DNA from 4 places in the Pseudomonas sp. MUP55 genome. Region 3 is predicted to be linked to each of the others. Evidence: predicted binding sites of a transcription regulator. Region 3 holds the regulator's gene; each other region holds the start of a gene.
The links. Region 3 encodes sigma-54, which starts transcription at its own class of promoters, with help from an activator protein. Its sites were predicted from a motif close to ANTGGCATNNANNTTGCTNT; they were not measured.
Positions count from the first base shown of each region.

Region 1: the regulator sigma-54 is predicted to act here: its motif matches at 3,048-3,067, upstream of SC318_RS12780 (circularly permuted type 2 ATP-grasp protein).
Region 2: the regulator sigma-54 is predicted to act here: its motif matches at 1,793-1,812, upstream of flgB (flagellar basal body rod protein FlgB).
Region 4: the regulator sigma-54 is predicted to act here: its motif matches at 2,640-2,659, upstream of glnK (P-II family nitrogen regulator).

Region 1 covers NZ_CP138214.1:2,854,730-2,859,624, forward strand. Annotated here, with positions in the region: gene SC318_RS12770 (ATP-dependent DNA helicase) at 1-218, shown strand, start outside; gene SC318_RS12775 (alpha-E domain-containing protein) at 512-1,462, opposite strand; gene SC318_RS12780 (circularly permuted type 2 ATP-grasp protein) at 1,465-2,874, opposite strand; gene SC318_RS12785 (hypothetical protein) at 3,247-3,792, shown strand; gene SC318_RS12790 (hypothetical protein) at 3,878-4,093, shown strand; gene SC318_RS12795 (hypothetical protein) at 4,105-4,239, shown strand; gene SC318_RS12800 (helix-turn-helix domain-containing protein) at 4,230-4,577, opposite strand; gene SC318_RS12805 (cation:proton antiporter) at 4,633-4,895, opposite strand, start outside.
Region 2 covers NZ_CP138214.1:4,457,296-4,462,190, forward strand. Annotated here, with positions in the region: gene flgE (flagellar hook protein FlgE) at 1-128, opposite strand, end outside; gene flgD (flagellar hook assembly protein FlgD) at 160-879, opposite strand; gene flgC (flagellar basal body rod protein FlgC) at 896-1,339, opposite strand; gene flgB (flagellar basal body rod protein FlgB) at 1,343-1,750, opposite strand; gene cheR (protein-glutamate O-methyltransferase CheR) at 2,061-2,888, opposite strand; gene SC318_RS20035 (chemotaxis protein CheV) at 2,935-3,867, opposite strand; gene flgA (flagellar basal body P-ring formation chaperone FlgA) at 3,943-4,707, shown strand; gene flgM (flagellar biosynthesis anti-sigma factor FlgM) at 4,849-4,895, shown strand, end outside.
Region 3 covers NZ_CP138214.1:1,072,796-1,077,690, reverse strand. Annotated here, with positions in the region: gene SC318_RS04730 (KdsC family phosphatase) at 1-60, shown strand, start outside; gene lptC (LPS export ABC transporter periplasmic protein LptC) at 69-641, shown strand; gene lptA (lipopolysaccharide transport periplasmic protein LptA) at 628-1,161, shown strand; gene lptB (LPS export ABC transporter ATP-binding protein) at 1,161-1,886, shown strand; gene SC318_RS04710 (RNA polymerase factor sigma-54) at 2,071-3,564, shown strand; gene hpf (ribosome hibernation-promoting factor, HPF/YfiA family) at 3,640-3,945, shown strand; gene ptsN (PTS IIA-like nitrogen regulatory protein PtsN) at 3,956-4,420, shown strand; gene rapZ (RNase adapter RapZ) at 4,423-4,895, shown strand, end outside.
Region 4 covers NZ_CP138214.1:5,722,890-5,727,784, reverse strand. Annotated here, with positions in the region: gene SC318_RS25970 (methyl-accepting chemotaxis protein) at 1-331, shown strand, start outside; gene SC318_RS25965 (YifB family Mg chelatase-like AAA ATPase) at 364-1,860, opposite strand; gene SC318_RS25960 (accessory factor UbiK family protein) at 2,183-2,446, opposite strand; gene glnK (P-II family nitrogen regulator) at 2,868-3,206, shown strand; gene SC318_RS25950 (ammonium transporter) at 3,242-4,582, shown strand; gene SC318_RS25945 (secondary thiamine-phosphate synthase enzyme YjbQ) at 4,794-4,895, shown strand, end outside.

The DNA.
Region 1 (4,895 bases), 1.8 Mb from region 3:
ACCCGGTGAATGAACAGATGAAAGCGCGCATGGGCGCGATTTTCGGTGCGGGCTACGACTACACCTACCTGTATCCCGGTATCCAGAAAGTCGTGCAGGCAGCGGGGAGGGTGATCCGCAGCCAGCACGACCGCGGCGTGGTGATGCTGATCGACGACCGTTTCGGTGAAGCGCGGGTGCGCCAGTTGCTGCCCAGCTGGTGGTCGATCGCTACCTAGCCCCATTGTGGGAGGGGGCTTTCCCCGATGGCGGTAGATCAGTCAATAACTCTGTCGACTGTCACACCGCTATCGGGGGCAAGCCGCCTCCCACATTGGATCTCCAGTGTTGTTGGTGCTCGAGGCCGACCTGCTGATCCAACTGCTTGAAGCACTACCAGTTCCAACTGACACACCCTAAGTAACTGTGGGAGGGGGCTTGCCCCCGATAGCGGTGGGTCAGCTACAAATAAGCTGGCTGAGAGACAGCCATCGGGGGCAAGCCCCCTCCCACATTTGCACGGTGTTGGGGCTTAGACCACTTCCAGGTAGGAGCTTTGTATCGCCCGCGCCAACTCGCGCACGGTGTCGATAAAGTCGGTCAGCCGGGTGTGCAGCCCGTCTTCCAGAATTTCGTCGATCCCGGTGTACCGCAACCGCGCTTCGAACTCCGCCGCCAGGCGCTGCGCGGTGCGCCCGTAACTGCCGGGCAGGTCGGCGAGGATATGGCTCAATTCCTCGACGCACGCATGCAGCGAGCGCGGCACGTCACTGCGCAGCAACAGCAATTCCGACACCGAGCGCGCATTCAAGGCGTTCGGGTAGAGCTCGGTATACGCCTCGAACGACGACAGTGCGCGCAGCAGGGCGCTCCACTGGTAGTAACCGCGCGCCGACAGGTCGCTGACTTCCTCGGACTCTTCGCCAAACATCTCATAGCGCGCATCCAGCAGCCGCAGGGTGTTATCCGCACGCTCGACAAAGGTGCCCAGGCGAATGAACCGATAGGCGTCATTGCGCATGATGGTGCCGGAAGTTGCGCCGCGAAACAGGTGCGAGCGCTGCTTGACCCAATCACAGAAGTGGCTGATGCCATGGCGCGCCAGGCCGCCGGCGGCGATGCTGCGCATTTCCAGCCAGGTGGCGTTGAGGTTTTCCCACATGTCGGCGGTGATGCGCCCGCGCACGGCGTGGGCGTTGCCCCGGGCAGCGCGCAGGCAGTTGTAGATGCTGGCCGGGTTTTCTTCGTCGAGGGCGAAGAAATGCAGCATGCGCTCGGCGTCCAGTTGCTTGTGGCGTTCCAGGTAATTGTCCAGGGTGCCGCTGCTGAGCAGTGACATCGCCAGTTCGTCCAGGCCATCGCTGCGCCCGGCGTGGGGCATCAGCGACAGCGAATAGCTGACTTCCAGCATGCGCGCCAGGTTCTCGGCGCGCTCCAGGTAGCGGGACATCCAGTACAGATCCGCGGCGGTTCTACTCAACATACTCAGCCCTCCACCACCCAGGTGTCCTTGGTTCCGCCGCCTTGCGACGAATTGACGATCAGCGAGCCTTCCTTCAGCGCGACCCGGGTCAGGCCACCGGGCACCAGGCGCGTTTCCTTGCCCGACAGCACGAACGGGCGCAGGTCGATATGCCGTGGCGCGATGCCGTTTTCGACAAAGGTCGGGCAGGTCGACAGGCTCAGGGTCGGCTGGGCGATGTAGGCGTGGGGGCGGGCCTTGATGCGTTGGCGAAAGTCCTCGATCTCGGCGGCGGTCGACGCCGGGCCGACCAACATCCCGTAGCCGCCGGAGCCTTGGGTTTCCTTGACCACCAGTTGCTCAAGGTTGGCCAGCACGTGGGACAGTTCATCGGGCTTGCGGCACTGGAAGGTCGGCACGTTCTGCAGCACCGGCTCCTCATCCAGGTAGAAGCGGATCATTTCCGGCACATAGGGGTAGATCGACTTGTCATCGGCCACGCCGGTGCCGATGGCATTGGCCAGCACCACGTTGCCGGCGCAATAGGCGGCCACCAGGCCGGGTACGCCGAGCATCGAATCGGGGTTGAAGGCCTTGGGGTCGAGGAACGCGTCGTCGATGCGTCGGTAAATCACATCCACCGGCTTGGGGCCGTCGGTGGTGCGCATGAATACCTTGAGCTCGTGCACGAACAGGTCGGCGCCTTCCACCAGCTCCACGCCCATTTCCCGGGCGAGGAACGCATGTTCGAAGAAGGCACTGTTGAAGCGCCCAGGCGTGAGCACAACGACGTTGGGGTTGTCCAGGCGGCTGGCGCTTTTGAGGGTCTTGAGCAGCAGGTTGGGGTAGTGGTCCACTGGCGCGATGCGCTGCCTGGCGAACACTTCCGGGAACAGGCGCATCATCATCTTCCGGTCTTCGAGCATGTAGCTCACGCCGCTGGGGGTGCGCAGGTTGTCTTCGAGCACGTAGTAGGTGCCGTCGCCGTCGCGCACCAGGTCGACGCCGGAGATGTGCGAGTAAATGTCGCGGTGCAGGTCCAGGCCGACCATCGCCTGTTGATACCCCTCGTTACCCAGCACCTGGTCGGCGGGGATGATCCCGGCCTTGATGATGCGCTGGTCGTGGTAGATATCGGCCAGGAACATGTTCAACGCCGTGACCCGCTGGATACAGCCGCGCTCGATCACGCTCCATTCGCTGGCGGGGATGCTGCGCGGGATGATGTCGAAGGGGATCAGGCGTTCGGTGTCCTGCTCGTCGCCATACAGCGTGAAGGTGATCCCGGCGCGGTGGAACAGCAAATCAGCCTCACGGCGCCGCTGGGCCAGCAGTTCCGGCGGCGTATTGGCCAGCCAGCGCGAGAAATCCTGATAGTGCGCGCGGCACGCGCCGTCTGCGTCATTCATTTCATCGAAGAAAGATCGAGCCATTCCAGTACCTTGTCAGTGCCCAGGATTGCTGGGTGGCACTGCCGCTTGAAAAAACGCATTTTTTTATGAGCCCGTGGCTTAGGGTGCCAACGGGCCTGGTCCTTACTTTCTTATGGAGTCGGCTCTGGGTCGGGGGGTAACGCATGCTCCTGTTTACCGGCAGATGAATGGTTTAAGCAAAGCGTGTGCCGAAACGGCCAAGTCAACGCGATCGCCCTGTGGCGAGGGCGCTTGCTCCCGCCGGGCTGCGAAGCGCCCCCCTGAGCAGTCCTCGGGGTCTTCAAGAGCGCTCCAATTTGGTGCGCGAAAAACTTGAACTTCACCCAGCCCGATTTCTTCTAATTAAGTCTTGAAACCACGTGGAGCCACGTCGTGCCCAGAATCATTTCGCCCGACACCCCGGAAGCGGCCCTGACCGACCACAGCGAGCACAACGCCAAGATCTTCGGTTCGCCCAAGGACCGGCTCGATTTCTATCGTCGCGAGATCCAGTACGAAACCAGTATCCTGGCCAACCGTACCGACGCCTACCTCACCGCGCAGTCGTTCCTGGTGATTGCTTTCGTTTCCGGTATGGGCAACCTCAACCCGGAGTGGGGCAAGTTGTTCACCCTGGTGGTGCCGGTGTTTCTCGCCTTGCTGGGCATTCTCAGTTCCCTCAACGCCTGGCCTGGCATACGCGCCGCCTACGAGATCATCGACCACTGGCACTACAAGCAAAGCGAGCTGCTGCGCAGTGAACCGGTGATGGGCATGGCCTACGATGAGTCGCCGCTATTCTCCGAGATGGAGTCGTCGCACAAGGGCTATCGCAAGTCGCTGCTGTTTTCCATGCGTGCGCCGTGGCTGTTCATGGTGTTCTGGCTGGTGTTGGGCGTCTATGCCTTCTATATCCAGGTCGACAACCCGTTGCATTGAGCAATCGGACTGAACTTCACGGGTTGACGCAGCGCCTTAGTTTTACGTGGTACAGATTTCCCACAGGCCTGCGAAGAGGTGCGCCATGACGACAGATAACGATCCCCAGACCCACAACCGCAACGACCCGGTGATTGACGGTGGCGAGCCGGCCCCCGGCACCGCCGCCGATGCACCCAAGGATCCAGCACCGGCAAGTGATCCGGTGGCCGAGGAAAACGACTACAGTCCAGACTTCAAGCCTGAGCCGCTCGAGCCCAAGCCTGAAACCGATGCCGATATCGATACCCAAGGCGGTTAGAGGAGAAGGTCATGTCAAAAGAATTGGATGAAGAACTCAACGATCCTGGCAATGAAGACCCAGGCTCGCTGATGGACGATGCCGAAGTGCCGCTCAACGATCTGGATGAAGCGGCGGACGTCGGTCACACCGAAGATCAGGACTGATCCGGTGGCGGGCCGGAGGGATCGCTGAGCTTGAAGTAGAGATCTTCTTCAGGCGGGCCGTCCAGCGCTACCTCCTGGCCTACCACGCGGTTGTCCATCAAGGTCTGCGCCTGATGGCGGCTGATGTTGATCACCGTGCTGCGCTTGCCGGTCACCACATACACCACATCCACCCCATGGGCGGCCAACTGGGCCAGATAGTCGGCCCGGGGCAGGTCTTCGCCCTGTTCATATTGATGCTGCTCGTGCACGCTCACGCCGCCCGCCTGTGCCAGATACTGCTGGGAATACCCCAGGCGCTGGCGTTCCTCAAGCAATCGTTGCCCTATGTTTTTCATCTGTTGACTCGCGCTGTAGGTACTGACTGTTTGAAACCCGGGCGCGGCGCAGGATTCAATTTTTTTGCGCGGCGCGGCGCTCGTACCACACCAGCATCGGCTGAGTGCTGAGGCCATGCACCACCACGCTCAACGCGATCACCGAGAGGGTCAGGTTCACCGCCACCGCGCTGCTGGTGCCGACCAGCCCGTGGTTGAGGGCATAGAACAGGTAATAGATGCTGCCGATCCCGCGAATGCCGAACCAACTGACCAGGCTGCGTTGCCGGCGGTCCATCAGGCGGCCCCAAGGCATTGCGAACACGCTGAGCGGGCGGA
Region 2 (4,895 bases), 2.6 Mb from region 3:
TAGATGTCGGCGAACTCCGCACGAGACGACTTGAAGCCCGTGGTCGCGACGTTGGCGATGTTGTTGCCGGTCACGTCCAGTTGTTTGTTGGCCGCATAGAGGCCGCTAAGGCCGATATTAAAAGACATGTTTCTCTCCCTCTGCCGTATCTAGCCGGCTCTATGTACCGATAGTCTGGATTTGCGACAGCTTGACGCTGCCCATGCCGCCCGCAAGGTTGAGCAGCATTTCGCCGCCGGTCTTGCTCAGCGTTACGCTGGTCACCGTTGCCGGCAGCGAAGTAGCGAGGGCAACCGCGTCGCCCTTGTCGTTTTTGGTGGAGGCCGCGAAGGTGTAAGTGCCCGCTGGGGCGACCTCTCCCTTGTCGTTCTTGCCATCCCAGATAAAGTCCGAAGAACCTGCGCTCTGGGCGCCCATATCAAGGGTGCGCACCACATTGCCGTCTTTGTCGGTGATCTTGATCGAGACGTTGCCCGTCGCCGCCGTCACCGCCACCGAACCGGTCATGCTCTTGCTGGTATCGACCAGCGCCTTGTCGGTCTGAGTGATGATCGAACGCCCCACCAGCGATGAAGCCTGCAGCGCCTGGGAAGAGCTGAAGTTGCTCGAGATGTTATTCACCGAGTCGTTCAGAGTGTTGATGCCTTCCAGGCTGCTGAACTGCGCCAGCTGGGCCACGAACGCACCGTTGTCCTGTGGCGACAGCGGGTTCTGGTTTTTCAGCTGGGTCACCAGCAATTGCAGGAATGCATCCTTGCCCAAGGCCTGGTTGCCGGTGGCGGCTTTGGAAACATTCGCTACATTGTTCGACGCGTCCTTGACCTTGGAGTTGAACAGGTCCTGGACAGCCGTATTGTTGGATGTATCAACGATGGCCATTATTTGGCGCCCCTTATCACTGACCCAGGGTCAGGACCTTCTGCATCATGGTTTTGGCGGTGTTCATCATTTCCGCGTTGGTCTGGAACGAGCGACTGGCGGAAATCATGTCGGCCATTTCCTCGACCACGTTGACGTTGGGGTAGTAGACATAACCCTTTTCGTTCGCAGCCGGATGGTTGGGTTCGTAGCGCGCTTCAAGGTTGCTCTGGTCTTCAACCACACCCAGCACCTGCACGCCCTGGCCAGCGGCATCCTGGTTCTGGAACAGCGAATCACTGCCGCCGCTCTGGCCGCCCTGGAACATGGTGGCAAATACCGGGTGACGGGCACGGTAAGTCTGGTCAATGCTCGAAGACACGGTCTCGGCGTTGGCGATGTTACTGGCGACGGTGTTCAAGCGCGTGGTCTGCGCGCTCATGCCACTGCCGGCAATATTGAAAACACTGGACAGGGACATGGCTTACTCTCCACGCAGGGCTGACATCAGCCCTTTGAATTTGCTGTTGAGCAGGGTAAAGCTGGCCTGGAAGTTCACCGAGTTTTCGGCGTAGTTCGATTGTTCCAGTTGAGCATCGACGGTGTTCTGGTCGATCGACGGCTGCATCGGCGTGCGATACAGCAGCGACTCGTCACCACTGCTCAGGCCTTGCGCTTCGATATGACGGCTGTTGGTCATGTTCAAGGCGAAGGTGCCGTTCTTGGTCTTGTCCTGCTGCGCGGCGAGCACGGCGGAGAAGTCCAGATCCCGAGCCTTGTAGTTCGGGGTGTCGGCGTTGGCAATGTTGTTGGCCAGGACTTCGGCACGCTGGGCGCGAAAGCCCAGGGCTTGTTCGTGGATACCGAGCGCTTTATCGAAGCTGATGCTCATGGCGGAAACCTTTAGGCTGACCTGCTGTTCGTTAACAGGGCTATAGCAAGGTGCATGCCAATCTTTTGGAGCCCCGTATATCAGGGGCTTGCGGGGGAGAAGGCTTGCGGCAATGCCAGAAAAGCGGCAAGCCATTTCCGCCTGGCGCCAGTAAAGCGGCAATCGGGAGTTGCCGCTTTCTTCAACTTTGCCGTAGATACGATTGTGGGAGGGGGCTTGCTCCCGATAGCGGTAGTTCAGTTGATGTTCCTATCACTGATACACTGCTATCGGGGGCAAGCCCCCTCCCACATTTTTGACTGCGTATTGCTTATTTGGCCTGGTAGATGATCCCAGGACTGCACTGCACCATCTGGAAATGATCAGGCAGGCCGTTCAGTGCCTCGGAAGCACCGAGGAACAAATAGCCGCCACGCTTGAGCGTGCCATGGATACGCAACAGGATGTCTTTCTTCACTTCGGCGGAGAAATAAATCAGCACGTTGCGGCAGAACACCATGTCGAACTTGCCCAGGCTGGCGTAGCTGTCGAGCAGGTTGAACGAGCGGAACTCCACGCGGTTCTTGATTGGCGCCTTGATCGCCCAACGCCCTGCCCCTTTGGGGTCAAAGTAGCGTTGCAGCCGCTCCTGGGACAAACCTCGGCCCAGCGCCAGGCTGTCGTACTCACCGGTCTTGCAGTTGGTGAGCATGGTGCCCGACAAGTCCGTCGCCACAATCTGCGCGCCGGCCTTCAACTGACCCATGTTCGTCCGTTCGAACTCGTCGATGGACATCGAGATCGAATACGGTTCCTGACCCGACGAGCACGCGGCCGACCAGATACGCAGGCGCTGGCCCGGGCTGGCCTTGATGGCTTCGGGCAGCACCTTGTTCTTGAGCACCTCAAAAGGATAGGTATCACGAAACCACAGGGTTTCGTTGGTGGTCATGGCATCGACCACCATCTCCTTGAGCCCACTGCGCGGCTGCCCCTGGATCCGCTGGACCAACTCACCCAGGGACTTGATGCCCTGCTGTTCCATCAGCTTGTTGAGGCGGCTGGATACCAGGTATTGCTTGTTTTCACCAAGCAATATGCCACAGGCCTTTTCCAGGAAGACCCGGAACTGTTCGAAATCCAAATTACCCGTAGACAATGATACCGCCTCTTAAATCGTGTGACCGCCAGGAGGGAAAATCCCCCTAGCCGTGATCTGCTGCCTTGATCCGGTCAACTACCCGGGATGCGAGGTCATCAGGCCGGAATTTAGCCAGGAAGTCATCTGCGCCGACCTTCTTGACCATTGCCTGATTGAATACCCCCGACAACGAAGTATGCAGGATGATATGTAATTTTTGCATGCGTGGATCGCTGCGTATCTCAGCCGTGAGGGTGTAGCCATCCATTTCCGGCATCTCGATGTCGGAAATCATCATCAGGAATTCTTCTTCCGGTTTCTTGCCTTCATCCACCAGCTTGCGCAGGTAATCCAAGGCCTGACGTCCGTCATTGAGGGCAACGACATCGACACCGACGGTTTGCAGGCAACGCGTGACCTGCTTGCGAGCGACAGAGGAGTCGTCCACGGTCAACACGCGCAGGGACACCGCCTTGTGCGCCGTCTCGGCATCCACCACGCCGACCGAAATGGTCTCCGAGGTCGGTGCGACTTCGGCGAGGATTTTCTCCACGTCAATGATTTCCACCAGTTGATTGTCCACGCGCGTCACGGCCGTCAGGTAGTGATCGCGCCCGGTGCCCTTGGGTGGCGGGTGGATCTCTTCCCAGTTCATATTGACGATACGTTCCACCGAGCGCACCAGGAACCCCTGGGTCTTGGTGTTGTACTCGGTAATGATCACGAACGGGCTCTGACGGTCCTGCAAACCAGAGGAGCCAGTGGCCATTGCCAAGTCAAGAATCGGAATGGTCGCGCCACGGATATTGGCGACGCCGCACACCACCGGACTGGATTTAGGCATGATCGTCAACTTGGGACACTGCAACACTTCACGCACTTTAAACACGTTGATGCCGTACAGCTGCTTGCCGTCCAGGCGGAAAAGCAACAACTCCAGGCGATTCTGCCCTACCAGCTGTGTGCGCTGGTTTACTGAATCCATTACACCTGCCATGCCCAGACTCCTAAATCCCAGAGGTACGATGCGTACCCAACACTAAACGGCACGAGCTTTGCTATTTGGTTGGCTATGGATATTAAAACGACAGTTTCCCGACGCCCTTGCCGCCCAAAGTACCGCAGACTGCTCTGCGCCGCGATGGCGCTGCTTGTCTGGGGCGTGGGCGTCGCGGCTCGCGCCGACAACGTCACCCTGCCTGATCTCCTTATCGGCGTCACCCAGGGCTTTCTTGAATTCACTGTAGAAGATTATCTGGAGTCCACACAGACACCTGGACGCTATGAGATTCAGGTCAACCAGCTGGACCCGCGCCTGCGCATGCCCATGTGTGACAAGGAATTGACAGCCACCCTGGAAAGCCCGGCCCAGCCCATCGGCCGCGTAACCGTCAAAGTACGCTGCGAAGGCGCGTCTCCCTGGACCGTGTTCGTGCCGGCCCAGGTCAAATTGTTCCGCGACGTTGTTGTGGTAGCGCGACCATTGAAGCGCACCGGCATTATTGGCTATGACGATGTTGCGTTGCGTGAACGGGATATCAGCTTGATCAACCAGGGTTACCTTACCTCCCTGGACCAGGCGATCGGGCAGCGGCTTACCCGACCAATGGTCACCGATCAGGTCATCACGCTGGTTCATCTGGAGCAGGCTGAAGTGATTCGCAAGGGTGACCAGGTGGTGATTTCCGCCAGCAGCGGCGGGCTGAACGTAAAAATGCCGGGGGAAGCGCTGTCCAACGGTGGCATGAGCGAACAGATACGGGTGAAGAACCTCAACTCGAACCGCGTGATCAAGGCGCGGGTGACGGCGCCTGGCCAAGTGGAGGTGGCGCTATAGATGACTGGAATCAGTTGCCCGCTTTTCCTACACTGTGGGTTGGATGCCGAGCCTTGCGAGTTAATTGTCACTCGCGGCTAAAGTTTGTCCGGGTATGGCCGAAAACATGGCAAGCGTCCAAATACCCAGAGGTTTTTTATCATGGTCATTGATTTCAATCGTTTGAACAGCAACCAGCCCCTACCGGG
Region 3 (4,895 bases):
TGCGAATTGATCCTGCGCGCCCAAGGCAGCCTTGAAGCGGCCCACGCCGCCTACTTATAGAGCGTTATATGCTGAGCAAAAAGATTCGCAATTTCCTGCTATTCGGGGTCATCGCCGCGCTGCTCCTCGCGGTGGGCTACTGGAATATCAGCCCGGAGCGCTTTCTCGACAAACCTGTCGTGCAGGTGGATGAAAGCATCATCGACAACTTTGCCACCAACACCCACACCGTGCAGTTCCTGCCCGATGGCAAGGTGCAGTATGTGCTGGTCTCCGATAAGGTCGAGCGCCTGAAAGCTTCGGAAGTCAGCCTGCTGACCAACCCGGACCTGAACCTCTACCGTGGCACCGAACAGCCCTGGCACGTCACCAGCCTGCGTGGCGAGGTCAATCCGGACGGCACCGAAATCGAACTGATCGACTCGGTACGCGTCGCACGTACAGACACACAGAACCGCGACACCATCATTACCAGCAGTCGCATGACCGTATTCCCACAGAAGGAATATGCGCAGACCGAGCAAGACGTTAGAATCGACGGCGCTGGCGGTGTATCGACTGGCAAGGGAATGAAAGCGTATTTGAAAGAAAGCAGGATACACCTGCTATCGAACGTAAGAGGACAGTATGAGGCTCATTAAAACCCTCCCTATTTTGCTCGGTCTGGGCGCAGCACTGGGAAGCGTGAGCGCCTGGGCTCTGCCGAACGATAGCCAGCAACCGATCCACATCTCGGCCGACGATGCGCAGCTTGATGACAAGCAAGGCGTTGCGACCTACACCGGTGGCGTGATCATCACCCAAGGTTCGATGAAGATCACTGGCAATACCGTGACCCTGACTCGCACGGCCACCGGCGATATCGATGTCGTGACTTCCGTGGGCAACCTGGCTTACTTCGAACAGAAGCAAAAGGCAGAAGACCCGGGCCCGATGAAGGGCTATGGCAAGACCATCCAGTACCATGCACAGCAAAATCGCATCGTACTGATTGATCAGGCCAAGGTGCTCAGTGCCGACGGCAACTCCACCGAAGGCGAGAAGATCGTCTACAACACCCAGACCCAGGTCGCCCAGGCGGGTCGCGCCAATGGCAACAAGGTCACCGCGCCTCGCCCACGTATCGACATGGTCATCCAGCCGAAGAAGAAGGCCGAGTAATGGCAACCCTGAAAGCCCAGCATCTGGCCAAGGCCTATAAAAGCCGCCAGGTGGTACGCGATGTCAGCCTGTCGATCGACAGCGGCCAGATCGTCGGCCTGCTCGGCCCCAACGGCGCCGGCAAGACCACATGCTTCTACATGATCGTCGGGCTGGTCCAGGCGGACCAGGGCCGCGTATTGATCGACGACCTGGACGTGAGCCACCAGCCGATGCACGGTCGCGCACGCGCCGGTATCGGCTATCTTCCGCAGGAAGCGTCGATCTTCCGCAAACTTTCGGTGGCCGACAACATCATGGCGATTCTCGAGACCCGCAAGGAGCTCGACCGCGACGGCCGCCGCAAGGAGCTGGAAAGCCTGCTGCAGGAATTCCACATCAACCACATTCGCGACAACCTCGGCATGAGTTTGTCCGGTGGCGAGCGTCGCCGTGTGGAGATCGCCCGCGCCCTGGCGACCGCCCCCAAGTTCATCCTGCTGGACGAACCGTTCGCCGGTGTTGACCCGATTTCGGTGGGCGATATCAAGCAGATCATTCATCACCTCAAGGCCAAGGGCATTGGCGTGCTGATCACCGACCACAACGTCCGTGAAACGCTTGATATCTGCGAAACCGCCTACATCGTCAACGATGGGCAACTGATTGCCGAAGGTGATTCCGCGACGATCCTGGCCAACGAACTGGTTAAAGAAGTTTACCTGGGTCACGAGTTCCGCCTGTAAGCACGGTGATATCGGGCCATTTGCGAGAGCGCGAGCGCGTCAATAAAAACCTCAGCCTTTTTATTGTTACCGCACTCTAGGCAAAGGCCCCGATATCAGGCATATAATTTGCTTATGTTTGGCGCTCACGCGCCCTGTCGTGGATGGCGCATTGCGCCGGCGAATAAGGTGTTAAGCCCCTGCCATGAAACCATCGCTAGTCCTGAGAATGGGCCAGCAGCTGACGATGACACCGCAGCTGCAACAGGCCATCCGCCTGCTCCAATTGTCGACCCTGGACCTGCAACAGGAAATCCAGGAGGCCCTGGAGTCCAATCCGATGCTCGAACGCCAGGAAGAAGGCGACGACTTCGACAATACCGACCCCTTGGCCGACAACATCGAGCAAAAGCCCAATCCCGACGTACAGGAACCGTCCTATCAGGAAACCGCCCCTACGGTGGACAACCTTGAGGACGGCGAATGGAACGAACGCATTCCCAACGAGCTTCCCGTGGACACGGCATGGGAAGACGTCTACCAGACCAGCGCCAGCAGCCTGCCCAGCAATGATGATGACGAATGGGATTTCACCACCCGTACGTCTGTCGGCGAGAGCCTGCAGAGCCACTTGTTGTGGCAATTGAACCTGGCGCCGATGTCCGACACCGATCGCTTGATCGCCGTCACCCTGATCGACTGCATCAACAACCAGGGCTACCTGGACGAAACGCTCGAAGAAATCCTCGAAGCCTTCGACCCGGAACTGGACATCGAGCTGGACGAGATCGAAGCCGTCCTGCACCGCATCCAGCAATTCGAGCCCGCCGGCATTGGCGCGCGCTCGCTCAGCGAGTGTTTGTTGCTGCAACTGCGCCAACTCCCGGCCAAGACCGCCTGGCTGGCTGAGGCCAAGCGCCTGGTCAGCGACTACATCGACTTGCTGGGCAGCCGCGACTATAGCCAACTGATGCGTCGCATGAAGCTCAAGGAAGACGAACTGCGCCAGGTCATCGAGCTGGTTCAGAGCCTCAACCCGCGTCCGGGCTCGCAGATCGAGTCCAGCGAAGCCGAATATGTCGTCCCTGATGTGATCGTGCGCAAGGACAACGAACGCTGGCTGGTGGAATTGAACCAGGAATCGGTGCCGCGCCTGCGGGTCAACCCGCAATACGCCGGCTTCGTGCGCCGCGCCGACACCAGCGCTGACAATACCTTCATGCGCAACCAGTTGCAGGAAGCCCGCTGGTTCATCAAGAGCCTGCAAAGCCGCAACGAAACCCTGATGAAAGTGGCGACCCAGATCGTCGAGCACCAGCGCGGTTTCCTGGAATACGGCGACGAAGCGATGAAGCCCCTCGTACTGCATGACATCGCTGAGGCGGTGGGCATGCACGAATCGACGATTTCACGGGTGACCACGCAAAAGTTCATGCATACCCCACGGGGTATTTATGAGCTGAAATACTTTTTCTCCAGCCACGTAAGCACCTCCGAAGGCGGTGAATGCTCGTCCACGGCGATCCGCGCGATCATCAAAAAACTGGTTGCCGCGGAAAATCAGAAAAAGCCGTTGAGTGACAGCAAGATCGCTGGTTTACTGGAGGCACAAGGCATTCAGGTCGCCCGTCGAACCGTCGCCAAGTACCGCGAATCCCTTGGGATCGCGCCTTCCAGCGAGCGAAAGCGTTTGATGTGACGGGCGGGCCACAGCGTTCCAGTGGTGGGTATTTCTGCCCACCGCTTTATGCACTGGCAACGAAGGAGAAGCTGTATGCAAGTCAACATCAGTGGACACCAGCTGGAAGTCACCAAACCCCTGCGTGAGTACACCGAGAGCAAGCTGAACAAGCTTGCGGGGCATTTTGACAAGATCACCAACGTGCAGGTCATCATGGAGGTCGACAAGCTCAAGCAGAAAATCGAGGCCACCCTGCACGTACCGAATGCCAAGCTCGTCGCCAATGCGGAACATGAAGACATGTACGCGGCGATCGACTCGCTCTACGACAAGCTCGACCGCCAACTCATAAAGCATAAGGAAAAGAATCTGCACCTGATGCAAGGTACAGGTCGTTAACTCTCCCCCCATGATCCGACTTGAAACCATCCTGACCCCCGGCCGTTCCCTCGTGAACGTGCCGGGCGGCAGCAAGAAAAAAGCCCTCGAACAAATTGCCAACCTGATCTCGCGCGAAGTGCCGGGTCTGGAAATGCAGGACGTGTTCGACGCGCTGATTGCCCGTGAAAAACTCGGTTCGACCGGTTTTGGTAACGGCATAGCCATTCCTCACTGCCGCCTCAAAGGCTGCGACACACCCGTCAGCGCCCTGCTGCACCTGGAATCCCCCATCGATTTCGATGCCATCGACGGCGCCCCGGTCGACCTGCTGTTCGTTCTGCTGGTCCCGCAAGCGGCTACCGATGCGCACCTGGAACTGCTCCGGCAGATCGCCAGCATGCTCGACCGCAAGGAAGTACGCGAAAAACTGCGCAGCGCCACCAGCAATGAGGCGTTGTATCAGGTCGTCCTGGATGAACAAAGCGGGCAATAATCATGCGTTTGATCATCGTCAGTGGCCGTTCCGGCTCGGGTAAAAGCACTGCTCTCAACGTTCTCGAGGACAGCGGTTTCTACTGCATCGACAACCTGCCCGCCGGGCTGCTGCCGGAATTGGCGGAACGCGCCCTGATCCACACCGAGCTGCCGCAGCCACTGGTCGCCGTGTCGATCGACGCTCGCAACCTGCCCAGCCATCTCTCGCGGTTCCCCGAACTGCTTGAGGAAGTGCGCGCCAAGCATATTCATTGCGACGTGTTGTATTTGGATGCCGACGAAGAAACCCTGCTCAAGCGGTTCTCCGAAACCCGCCGACGCCACCCGCTCAGCACCGCCAACCGTTCGTTGGCGGAAGCCATTGAGGACGAGACCAAGTTGCTGGGGCCGATCATTGATCTGGCCGACCTGAAAATCAACACCACCAACCTGAACCTTTACCAACTGCGCGACGCGATCAAGCTGCGATTGCT
Region 4 (4,895 bases), 1.3 Mb from region 3:
CCAGAGCATCCAGCAGGAAACCGGCAATGCCATCAGCACCATGGAACACGGCAATGTGCTGATGCAGGAAGGCCTGTCGCGCAATGCCGACGTGGCTTCGGCGCTGGCGCGCATCGACGAGCAAAGCCGCTCGGCCGGCCAGCAGTTCGCCGCGATCACTACCGCCACACAAGAGCAGAGCAGCACCGCGACCTTGCTCAGCAGCAACCTGCAGAGTATTGCGCTGGCTAACAGCGAGCAGCGTGAAGTGGTGTCGAACCTGGCAATCACCGCCAAGGAGCTGGAGACCTTGGCGGCGGGCTTGCGACATGAAGTGGATCGGTTCCGCTGAGCCAGGGCGTTCCGAACACAAAGGCGAAAGGCTCAATTGATCACCGCCGGACGGTACTGCAAGGCTTCTTGCAGATGGTGGCGAGCGATGTCTTCCGTTTGTTCGAGGTCGGCCAAAGTGCGCGCCACCTTGAGCAGCCGATGAGCCGCCCGCAACGACAGCGTCAGTCGCTCGCATGCGTTTTCCAGCCAGCTTTCATCGGCCTTCGTCAGCGTGCAGTACTCGCGCAGCCCCGGCAGATCGAGGAACGCGTTGGCGCAACCCTGGCGCTGTTGCTGGCGCTCTCGCGCGTCGGCCACCAGGGCTGCGGTTTGCGCGGTGTTGTCGCCGGTCTGTTGGGCCGGGCTCAGTGCCGTGGCTTCGCGCGCTACCGTCAGGTGTAGATCGATCCGGTCCAGCAGTGGCCCCGAGAGCTTGTTGCGATAGCGTTGAATCTGTTCCGGCGTGCAACGGCAACGGCCGCTGGGGTCGCCCATATAACCGCAAGGGCAGGGGTTCATCGCCGCGACCAGTTGGAAGCGCGCCGGAAAACTCACCCGGTCCCGCGCGCGGGAAATCACAATATGTCCCGACTCGAGGGGCTCGCGCAGCACCTCCAGCACTTTGCGGTCGAACTCTGGCAGCTCGTCCAGAAACAGCACGCCGTGGTGAGCCAGGGTGATTTCCCCCGGCTGCGGCTTCGATCCTCCGCCGACCAGCGCCGGGCCTGAGGCCGAGTGGTGCGGCTGGCGGAACGGCCGGTGCGGCCAATGGCTCAACGGTGCCAGGCTGACCACGGATTGAATCGCCGCAACCTCCAGCGCTTCCTGCTCGCTGAGCGGTGGCAGCAACCCCGGCAGGCGGCTGGCGAGCAAGGTTTTGCCGGTACCGGGCGGCCCGCTGAACAACAGGTTGTGTGCCCCCGCTGCGGCAATCAGCAAGGCACGCTTGGCGGCCAGTTGGCCCTGTACTTCACTGAGGTCCGGGTAAGGTTTGTTCAAGTACAGCAAGCCGTCTGACGTGTAGGGCTCGATCGGCACGTGCCCGTTCAAATGCGCCACTACCTGCAGCAGATGATCCACAGCAATCACCTTCAGCCCTGATGCCAGGCACGCTTCCTCGGCGTTCGCCCTGGGCACTATCAAGGTGCGACCGGCCTTGCGCGCCGCCAGGGCGGCCGGCAACACACCTTTGACCGCACGCACCTCGCCGGACAGCGCCAACTCGCCCAGACACTCGACATCATCAAGCATCAATGCGGGCACCTGCACGCTGGCCGCGAGGATCCCCAGGGCTATCGCCAGATCAAAACGCCCGCCGTCCTTGGGCAGGTCGGCGGGCGCGAGGTTGAGCGTGATGCGACGCGCCGGATATTGCAGGGCCGAGTTGAGAATGGCGCTGCGAACGCGGTCCTTGCTTTCCTTTACTGCGGTTTCCGGCAAACCCACCAGGGTCAGGGATGGCAAGCCATTGGCCATATGCACTTCAACCGTGACGACGGGGGCTTCAACGCCGATCTGGGCGCGGCTGTGGACGATGGCGAGGGACATGCTCGATCCTTGAATGGGAGGCCGCTTCCTGCGGGTTATTCAAGGGTAGACGAGGGTGGGAAAAGCAAAGCGGGGGAGGTTTTACAGAACGTATCCAGACAACACTATGGGGGAAAACTCTAATACCAGGCAGTTAAGGCGAACACCGTACCTGTGGCGAGGGAGCTTGCTCCCGCTGGGTCGCGAAGCGGCCCCAGACAATCGGACTGCTCAGACAATCGGACTGCTGCGCAGTCCAGCGGGAGCAAGCTCCCTCGCCACAGGTGACTTCGCGCTTCTGCCGTTTTTAACGCTGAGGGGTAACCCCCATCACTCATCGCGGTTATTGAGCAGAGGCTGGCGTCATCCGAGCTTCCAGTTCTGCGACTTTCGCCTCCAGGCTCTCAAGCCGCGCACGCGTGCGGGCCAGTACCACCATCTGGCTGTCGAATTCTTCACGGCTCACCAAGTCGAGCTTGCTGAAGCCGCTTTGCAGCAGGGCCTTGAACTGGCTTTCGATTTCATTGCGAGGCAGCGGGGTGTCACCGCTGAACAGGCGAGAAGCCTGGCCGCTCAGGGCATCAAGGAAGTCTTTGGGCGCGAGCATGGGAAATATTCCGGAAAACAGTTGGCAGGCAGTGTATCACGCAGCCTCTATAGTCTTTCCATGGCCTGACGCGCACGCTTTTCGCGCATCGGGATGGACGGTCGCGCACTGTTTTGATGCGCTTGGCCACTGCCGGAACGCCCGGCGGGTGGGCGTGAGCGGGCAACGGACTGATTTCAGTGCTTTTTACGGAGCTGGCAAGGTTTCTGCTTAGACGAACATGACCCATGCACTGATGCAGTCGCTGTGACGAATGCAGTGCGCCGATGGATCAGGGGTACAGTTTTTCGTCACCAGTGTTCGCTGGCGTCGCCACGGTAAATGCCGAGGCGACGATGCGTTACAAAGCCAGGCACTGCGCTTAGACTTGAGACGGGTTTGTTTTCCTGGGGCAAGTCCACCAATTCGGGAGAGAGTTTTCATGAAGCTAGTCACTGCCATCATCAAGCCGTTCAAGTTGGACGACGTACGCGAGTCACTGTCCGAGATCGGCGTGCAGGGCATTACCGTTACTGAGGTCAAGGGCTTCGGTCGGCAGAAGGGTCATACCGAGCTGTATCGCGGTGCGGAATACGTGGTTGATTTCCTGCCTAAGGTGAAGATTGATGTCGCCATTGACGACAAGGATCTTGACCGGGTTATCGAGGCGATAACCAAGGCCGCCAACACTGGCAAGATCGGTGACGGCAAGATCTTCGTGGTCAATCTGGAACAGGCTATTCGCATCCGTACCGGCGAAACCGATACCGACGCAATCTAAGCCGCCAAACCCCAACGCCCCAGGAGAAAAACACTATGACTCTGCGTAAATTCGCAGGGCTCGGAGCCCTGTTGTCCATCGTAATGCCAAGCCTTGCAATGGCGGCAGATGAAGTGGCGGCTCCAGTCCTCAACTCCGGCGACACTGCCTGGATGCTGACCGCCACCGCACTGGTGCTGTTCATGACTATTCCTGGCCTGGCGCTGTTCTATGGCGGCATGGTCCGTTCCAAGAATATTCTGTCGGTGATGATGCAGTGCTTCGCCATCACTGGCCTGATCAGCATCCTCTGGGTCGTCTACGGTTACAGCATTGCGTTCGATACCACCGGTATGGAGCAGGGCGTAGTCAACTTCAACTCCTTCTTCGGCGGCATGGGCAAGGCGTTCCTGGCGGGCGTCACGCCGGCCAGCATCACCGGGCCTGCGGCGCTGTTCCCGGAAGCGGTGTTCATCACCTTCCAGATGACGTTCGCCATCATCACCCCGGCGCTGATCGTCGGTGCTTTCGCCGAGCGCATGAAATTCTCCGCGATGCTGATTTTCATGGGCATCTGGTTCACCCTGGTCTATGCGCCGATTGCGCACATGGTCTGGAGCGGCAACGGCGGCCTTATGTGGGACTGGGGCGTGCTGGACTTCGCCGGTGGCACCGTGGTGCACATCAACGCCGGTGTGGCTGGCCTGGTGGCGTGTCTGGTACTCGGCAAGCGTAAAGGCTTCCCGACCACCCCGATGGCACCGCATAACCTGGGTTACACCTTGATCGGCGCGGCGATGCTGTGGATCGGTTGGTTCGGCTTCAACGCCGGTTCGGCTGCGGCGGCCAACGGTACGGCCGGCATGGCAATGCTGGTTACCCAGATTGCCACTGCTGCTGCTGCGCTGGGCTGGATGTTCGCCGAGTGGATCGCTCACGGTAAGCCGAGCGCCCTGGGCATCGCCTCGGGTGTGGTGGCCGGCCTTGTCGCCATCACTCCGGCTGCTGGCACCGTCGGCCCGATGGGCGCTCTGGTCATCGGCCTGGCGGCGGGCGTGGTGTGCTTCTTCTGCGCCACAACCCTCAAGCGCAAGCTGGGCTATGACGACTCCCTGGACGCCTTCGGCGTGCACGGTATCGGCGGTATCCTCGGCGCGATTCTGACTGGCGTGTTCGCGGCCCCATCGATGGGTGGCTTCAACGCTGCTACCACCGACATCGCCGCCCAGGTATGGATCCAGTGCAAAGGTGTTGGCTTCACCGTGATCTACACGGCGATCGTCACCTACGTGATCCTCAAGGTGCTGGACATGGTCATGGGCCTGCGTGTCACCGAAGAGGAAGAGGCGGTCGGCCTCGACCTGGCGCAACACAACGAGCGCGGCTACAACTTGTAAGTACGCGAAAAAAAAGATGCCCGGCTTGCCGGGCATTTTTTTGCCTGGCGTTTGTCTTTGGCTATAAGTGGTATGGGTTTTTCGTCGACTTTGTGATGGGATCCACACCGCACTTTTGAGGGTGCGAATGTCTTACAGGCATGTAGGCGTATTCGGCACTTTGTTTTTTTCCAGAGCGCGCTAGAATGCGCGCCGATGGGCGGAGAACTGTATGTGGCAACAGACCCTGATTACCCTGCGGGCCAAGCCCCGGGGCTTTCACCTGGTGACCGACGAGTTGCTTGCCGGCTTGCCTGAATTGAAGGCCTGTCGC